2 linked regions of the Cycloclasticus pugetii PS-1 genome follow. Each later gene encodes a partner of the first gene's protein in a complex. Links are inferred from orthologs where the notes say so. Each region holds a gene or a part of one and is shown on either strand. Other genes may lie near its edges.

Region 1 (4,587 bases):
AGTCAGGTCAGGCGCAAAATACCACGCACCAGCAGAAGAAGATGAGTCATAACTCATTGCTTCACTTTAGAGATAAATTTGAGCTGCCGATTTCTGATGAAGATGTTGATAATCTTGCCTATCTTACTTTTCCTGAGGGCTCGGCAGAACAAGAGTACATGAAGAAGAAGCGCGAAGATTTAGGCGGCTACTTACCTGCGCGTCGTGAAAAGTCAGAGTCTTTAACGATTCCAGACTTAGCCGTATTTGAGCCGATGATGAAAGGGACATCGGAAGGCCGTGAAATTTCCACCACGATGGCTTTTGTTCGGTTATTAAACATTTTGTTGAAAGATAAAGAGATTGGTAAACGTATCGTGCCTATCGTGCCAGATGAGTCGCGTACGTTTGGTATGGAAGGCTTATTCCGTCAGTTAGGTATTTGGTCGCACGTGGGTCAGTTGTACACACCACAAGACTCAGATCAGCTGATGTTTTATAAAGAAGATAAGAACGGTCAAGTATTGCAAGAGGGCATCAATGAGGCCGGTGGAATGTGTGACTGGATTGCAGCAGGTACGTCCTACTCAACCAGTGATGTGCCAATGATCCCGTTCTATATTTTTTACTCAATGTTTGGCTTTCAGCGCATTGGTGACTTGATATGGGCTGCGGCTGATCAGCGTGCACGTGGCTTCTTATTAGGCGGAACAGCCGGGCGTACGACACTTAATGGTGAAGGGCTTCAGCATGAAGATGGGCATAGTTTGTTATGGGCCTCATCTGTGCCGAACTGTATTTCATATGATCCAACGTTCAATTATGAATTAGCCGTCATCACGCATGATGGTTTAAAACGCATGTTCCAAGAGCAAGAAGATGTTTTCTATTACCTAACGGTTATGAATGAAAACTATGCGCACCCAGCAATGCCAGACGGTGCAGAAGAAGGCATTATTAAAGGCATGTACTTGTTTAAAGAAGGGGCTTCGAAGAGCAAACTGCGTGTGCAGTTATTGGGTTCTGGTACGATCTTTAACGAAGTGATTGCCGCGGCAGAACTATTGAAAACTGATTGGGGTGTTGAAGCTGATTTGTGGAGTTGTACCAGTTTTACGGAGCTGGCCCGCGAGGGACAAGCCTGTGAGCGTGAAAACCGCTTGAAACCAACGCAAGAAAAACGGATACCTTATGTGTCTGAATGTTTAAATGAACGTCAAGGCCCCGTTATTGTGTCGACAGACTATGTGCGTTTATTAGCAGATTCAATTCGCCCATTTATTCGCAAGCATTGTTCAATATTGGGTACAGATGGTTTCGGTCGATCAGACACCCGTGAGAACCTACGTCGTTTCTTTGAAGTTGATCGTTATTATGTTGCCATTACCGCACTAAATGCGCTGGTAGACTTAGGGCAAATTAAGGCTGAGGTTGTTCAGCAGGCCATAGAAAAATATGAAATAGACACTGAAAAACCTGCGCCATGGTTAGTGTAGAGCGAGCGATAGGAGAATTGAATGAGTGATTTAATAGATGTAGCGGTGCCAGATATTGGTGATTTTGATGCTGTTGAGGTTATTGAAGTCTTAGTTTCTATCGGTGATTCAGTTGAGGTAGAACAAGCCTTGTTGACGTTAGAGAGTGATAAGGCAAGTATGGAAATCCCTTCATCAGCAGCAGGGGTGGTCGAAGAAATTTTAGTGACGGTTGGCGACTCTGTGGCAGAAGGCACTGTTGTCGTTCGCCTAAAAGAGCTTAACTCGTCAGAGCAAGCGAAGGCACCAGCTCAAGAAGCAGCAGCTGAACCAGTACAAGAAGAAGTAACAGAAAGCGAAATTAATATTCATGTCCCAGATATTGGTGACTTTGATGCTGTTGAAGTTATTGAAGTGAATGTCGCTGTCGGCGATGTGGTTGAAGAAGAACAATCGTTGTTAACCTTAGAAAGTGACAAAGCCAGTATGGAGATTCCTTCGACCTCAGCAGGTACCGTTAAAGAGGTTAAAGTCGCCGTCGGTGAGCAAGTCTCAGAAGGTGATTTAATTGTAGTTTTATCCGGCCAAGCGGCTCCAACAGTGAAGGCTGAGAGTCCGGCAAAGTCTGAGCCAAAAGCAGAAGAAAAAGCGCCAGCAAAGCCAGCGCCGAAATCGCAAACGAATACCAATCCCAATACCAATGTTGCAGCGGCACCGGTGACTTCAAAACCAATGGGACATATTCATGCAAGTCCAACGGTACGCAAGTTTGCAAGAGAGTTGGGTGTTGATTTATCAACGGTTACCAAGGCAACAGGGCCTAAAGGCCGGCTTTTAAAAGAAGACATTAAACAACACGTTAAGCAAATTATTGCCGGCCAATCAGCGACGTCTTCATCAGTTGGCTCGGGGATTCCACCTATTCCAGAGGTTGATTTTACAAAATTTGGTGAAATAGAGGAAAAACCGCTCAGTAAGATTAAGCGCTTAACAGGCACGAATTTAACGCGTGCTTGGCTGAATGTGCCGATGGTGACACATCATGAGCTAGCAGACATTACTGATATGGAAGCGTTCCGTAAATCATTAAAAGCAGATGCTGAAAAACGGGGTGTGAAGGTCACGTTTTTAGCATTTATGATGAAGGCTTTAGTGGCTGCATTAAAAGAGTTTCCACAGTTTAATGCCTCGTTATCGCCAGATGGTAATAGCTTGATTTATAAAAAATATTACAACATTGGTATAGCTGTTGCGACACCAAATGGGCTTGTTGTACCTGTCTTTAAAGATGTTGATAAGGTCAGTATTTTTGAGTTGGCTGAACAAATGGGCGTGATCAGTAAAAAAGCAAGGGATGGTAAGCTTTCTCCAAAGGAAATGCAGGGCGCATGTATGACGATCTCAAGCCTAGGTGGAATTGGCGGTACTGCTTTTTCACCAATTGTTAACGCCCCCGAAGTGGCGATCTTAGGTGCGACACGTGCAGAGATGCAGCCAGTCTGGAATGGTAGTGAATTTATCCCCCGCTTAATGCTTCCATTAGATCTCACTTATGATCATCGCGTGATAGATGGTGCGGATGCTGCCTCCTTTATGGTAGCGCTTTCACGTTATCTCAATGACATCCGTCGTGTGTTGTTGTAGGAGGATATGATGGCTAATCTAATAGATATAAAAGTTCCAGACATTGGCGAGTTTGATGACGGCGTAGAGGTAATTGATATTCAGGTCGCTGTGGGTGATAGCGTTGCGGTCGAAGACAGTCTTTTGACCTTGGAAAGCGACAAGGCGTCGATGGATATTCCAAGTACCTCAGCCGGTGTTGTGAAAGAAATAATGGTTGCATTAGGCGATAAAGTGGTTGAAGGTGATTTATTGATAAAGCTTGAAGCATCTGAGGCTATGGCGACGCAGGACTCGTCAGCTGCTGACGATATTCCAGTGGCAGAACCTGTTTCCACGCCGCCTGTAAGCGCAAATGAAAGTGCTGATCTGCATGTGGATGTACTGGTTATGGGCGCAGGTCCTGGTGGTTACACGGCGGCCTTTCGCGCAGCTGACCTCGGCAAAAAAGTGGCGCTTATAGAACGCCATGCCTCGTTAGGGGGCGTTTGCTTGAATGTTGGATGTATTCCATCAAAAGCATTATTGCACCAAGCGCAGGTTATTCATGAGGCGGCAGAAATGTCAGCACATGGCGTTACTTTTGAACCTCCGACGTTGGATATCGATGCTATTCGTGGCAATAAAGAGAACATTATTCAGCGCTTAACAGGTGGCTTAGCAGGCTTAGCAAAACAACGGAATGTTACGGTTGTGACAGGGTATGCGAATTTTGCATCCAGCCATTCTGTTGTGGTTGAAAATGAAGGCAGTAGCCAAACGATATCCTTCGATAATGCAATTATTGCAGCCGGTTCGCAGCCGGTTAAAATCCCTGGTTTCCCGTACGACGATGATCGTCTGATGGACTCAACAGGTGCGCTCGCTCTGGCCGATGTTCCTGAAAAAATGTTGGTGATCGGTGGCGGTATTATTGGTTTAGAAATGGCGACGGTCTATCATGCTTTAGGTTCAAAAATTAGTGTGATTGAATTAATGGATCAATTGGTAGCCGGTTGTGATAAAGACCTTGTTAAGCCCCTACATAAAAGATTATCGAAACAGCTTGAAAATATTTACTTGAAAGCAAAAGTAACGGCTATTGAGTCAACAGATGATGGCTTGAAAGTAAGCTTTGAAGGCGAAGGTGTGCCCGACTCAGCGGTATATGACCGAGTGTTGATGTCTGTAGGTCGTCGTCCTAACGGCAGTTTAATTTCGGCAGATAAAGCCGGTGTGAATGTAGATGAGCGCGGCTTTATTTCGGTCGATAAGCAAATGAGAACCAACGTACCACATATTTTTGCGATTGGTGATGTCGTTGGTAACCCTATGTTAGCGCATAAGGCAGTTCATGAAGCAAAAGTAGCCGCTGAAGTGATAGCGGGTGAAAAAGCAGCCTTTGACCCTATGACGATTCCATCGGTAGCATATACCGACCCTGAAATTTCATGGATGGGATTGACCGAAACAAAAGCAAAAGCGGATGGTATTAAGTACGAAAAATCTGTTTTCCCATGGGCAGCGAGTG
Region 2 (2,999 bases), 570 kb from region 1 along the record:
GCCAGTGGTAAGATATTTCTAATCAGCATTTTTCCCTCTATTACAACAACTTCTTCGCGAGCTTTACCTGCGCCAACAATCGCAACGGTGGGCGGCAATACAACGGGCATTGCGTAGCGCCCTGCAATACTGCCGTAATTTGACAAGGTGATGGTGTAGCCTCGTAATTCATCAGCTGAAAAACTTCGTTGTTCAATTTTACTTTTTAAAGTTGCCAGTTTTTGTTTAATACCGTTTAGATTTTCTTTTTCAATATCGCGTAAAACAGCAACGAATAAACCCTGTGGTGCATCAACTGCTAAACCGAGATGAATGGAGCTTAATAGGCGTCTACCAAGAGCATGTGAGTCAAACCAAGCATTTAAAGCTGGTTCTGTCTGGCAAGCTGCAACAAGGGCACGAATTAACCTGGGGGTGATATCGGCGGTGTTTTTGATCAGGCTGATATCGGCATCATCAACTACCGTAGCAGGCGCTACTTCAGCATGTGATTGGCTCATGTTCCTAGCCATTGCTTTACGTACGCCTCGTAAAGGTTCCATTGGGCCGACAGCAGATAGAATTCTTGCAACACGCCGAACGTCATCCGATTGTATCAAGCCGTCGTGGCCACTTGGCGTGACCATCGATAGATCAACTCCCAAGCGGTGAGCAAGTGCTCTAACAGCAGGCGTGGCTTTGGCATTAAAGCGTATGCTTTTGTTGCTGCTCGATTTATCGTCTATTAAAACATCGCTGGTTTCCATTTCGCCGACAACTGTTCCGCTATCGTGCTCTGTATCACCTTCAAATTCTACAAGTGGGTCACCCGTTTTTATCACCTCATTAATATCACCATATAAATGGCTAACAGTACCTGAGACAGGTGACGGTATATCAATAATAGCCTTAGCGGTTTCAACAGAGACTAGTGGAGCGTTTATGGAGATGCTATCGCCAACTTTAACATGCCATTCTACGATTTCTGCATCTGGAAGTCCCTCGCCTAAGTCAGGTAAATGAAATATATTCATCGGTACTCCATTATCTGTATTGCTGAGTTTATGATGCGTTGAGCACTGGGCATATAATAATGCTCATTTTTGAGCATCGGCATAACGGTGTCGTAACCAGTGACCCGCTGAACGGGAGCGAGTAAAGAAGTAATGCTTTTTTCAGCTAATTGGGCGGCTATTTCAGCACCAACACCGCCTGTTTTAGCGGCTTCGTGAATAATAATGCAGCGGCCCGTTTTATTAACAGAATCGATTATGCTACTAATATCGAGCGGTTTAATGGTCGCAACATCGATAACTTCTGCATCGATACCCTGTTGTGTTAATTGCTCTGCCGCAGCAAGGGTTTCTTTAAGCATGGCGCCCCAACTGATAAGTGTAAGGTCAATACCTTCACGGAGCACAAAACAAGTGTCTAAAGGTAAGGGTTGGCCGTTATCTTTAATAGCTTGCTTTCCATCACGATAAATACGCTTTGGTTCTAAAAATAAAAGGGGGTCGGGGTCTTGTATGGCTGCAATTAATAGGCCGTATGCACGGGCTGGCGAGGAGGGAATAACCACACGTAAGCCTGGAATATGGGCGAAAAGAGCTTCGGTGCTTTCACAATGGTGTTCAGGTGCGTGTATGCCGCCGCCAAAGGGTGCTCGAATAACCATCGGGCAACTTAAGCGGCCTCTCGTTCTGTTACGTAGGCGAGCAGCGTGGTTAAGAATTTGATCAATGGCGGAATAGATAAACCCCATGAACTGAATTTCAACAATTGGAATTAAGCCTTGGCTGGCCATACCAATAGACATGCCAACGATGGCTGACTCGGCTAGGGGTGTATCAAAAACGCGTTTGCTCCCAAATTCTTTTTGCAGCTTATCTGTGGCGCGAAAAACACCGCCATTGGCTCCAATATCCTCACCTAATACAACAATGTTGTCATTAACTCGCATTTGATTAGCCATTGCGCGGTTGACCGCATCAATCATCGTCCACTCATTCATGATGTTTAAGCGCCAAGAGAAAGCGTTGTTTTTGTTCGGCCAGATCGGCAGGAATTTTTTCGTACATATGATCAAAAAACTCCCCGGCGGGTTGAGCAGGGAGCTGTTTGTAATTAGCGACTGCTATGTTGATCTGCTTTTGTGCTGCGGCATATAATTGTTGGTCTTCATCTGTTGTCCATGAAAGCTGTTCAGTTAGGTAGTTTTTAAAACGAATTAGGGGTTCTTTGTGTTGAGCTTCTTCGAATAATGCAGGGTTGATATAACGTGTCGCGTCATCTGCCGTTGTATGATCGCAAATTCGATACGTGATGGCTTCAATGAAAAAAGGTCGCTGATTAGTTCGTATTTTTTCCAGCGCGTTTTCGATGCTAATTAACATGCCGAGCACGTCATTACCATCAACACGTATTGCATCAATTCCAACTGCAAGTGCTTTATGAGCTAGCGTTTTTGAAGCGGTTTGTTGAGCTAAGGGCACGGAGATGGCCCATTGGTTGTTATTAACAATAAATAGTGTTGGAAGCGACATGGCGCCAGCGATGTTTAATGATTCATAAAAATCACCTTTAGAAGTGGCGCCATCTCCGCAAGTTACAACCGCCACCTTTGAAGTGGATTTGTACTTTAGGGCAAAGGCAACCCCTATTGCATGACAGAGTTGAGTGGCGATTGGTACACAGAGGGGGAAGTCGTGAGCTTGATGTTTGAAATGGCTGCCCCTTTCGTCGCCGCCCCAATATTGCAAAATTTCTTCAAGCTGTACACCTCGTTGAATTTGTGCGCAGATATCACGGTAATAGGGGATAAAGACATCATCCTTAAGCATCGCTTTGCCAATAGCGGTTCCTATTGCTTCTTGCCCTCTATTCGAGGCATAGGTGCCGATGATTCCAACCCGCTGTAGATTGATGATCGTTTCATCAAAAAGTCTTGATGTAACGAGTGTGCGGTAGAGCTGGGTTAGCGTTTCGCGGTTTTGAAGTGGCGTTGGAAGAGGTTGTAATAA

What was found. Proteins that work in one complex are often made in the same cells at the same time.
Region 2: the proteins of aceF (region 1) and CYCPU_RS0107060 are in contact, whole or in part, in a crystal structure (PDB 1W85), measured with the Geobacillus stearothermophilus proteins. The link is inferred for Cycloclasticus pugetii PS-1 from one-to-one orthologs. Residues at the interface, in WP_033016211.1 of Geobacillus stearothermophilus: Val129, Ile130, Ala131, Met132, Pro133, Arg136, Lys137, Arg157; in WP_033016213.1 of Geobacillus stearothermophilus: Ile282, Leu283, Ser284, Leu285, Glu286, Phe325.

The regions. Positions count from the first base shown.
Region 1 is NZ_ARVU01000001.1:2,016,268-2,020,854, reverse strand. What follows is about bases 899-3,797. They hold aceF (dihydrolipoyllysine-residue acetyltransferase), read left to right. Parts: upstream 899-1,496; coding sequence 1,497-3,098; downstream 3,099-3,797. Other genes in these bases: lpdA (dihydrolipoyl dehydrogenase), read left to right, coding at 3,108-3,797; aceE (pyruvate dehydrogenase (acetyl-transferring), homodimeric type), read left to right, coding at 899-1,475. Outside these bases: more of aceE, read left to right, coding at 1-898; more of lpdA, read left to right, coding at 3,798-4,587. UniProt on the Bacillus subtilis protein: The pyruvate dehydrogenase complex catalyzes the overall conversion of pyruvate to acetyl-CoA and CO(2).
Region 2 is NZ_ARVU01000001.1:1,450,031-1,453,029, reverse strand. It holds CYCPU_RS0107060 (alpha-ketoacid dehydrogenase subunit beta), read right to left. Parts: upstream 1,991-2,999; coding sequence 1,010-1,990; downstream 1-1,009. Other genes in the region: pdhA (pyruvate dehydrogenase (acetyl-transferring) E1 component subunit alpha), read right to left, coding at 1,983-2,999; CYCPU_RS0107065 (dihydrolipoamide acetyltransferase family protein), read right to left, coding at 1-1,013. UniProt on the Bacillus subtilis protein: The pyruvate dehydrogenase complex catalyzes the overall conversion of pyruvate to acetyl-CoA and CO(2).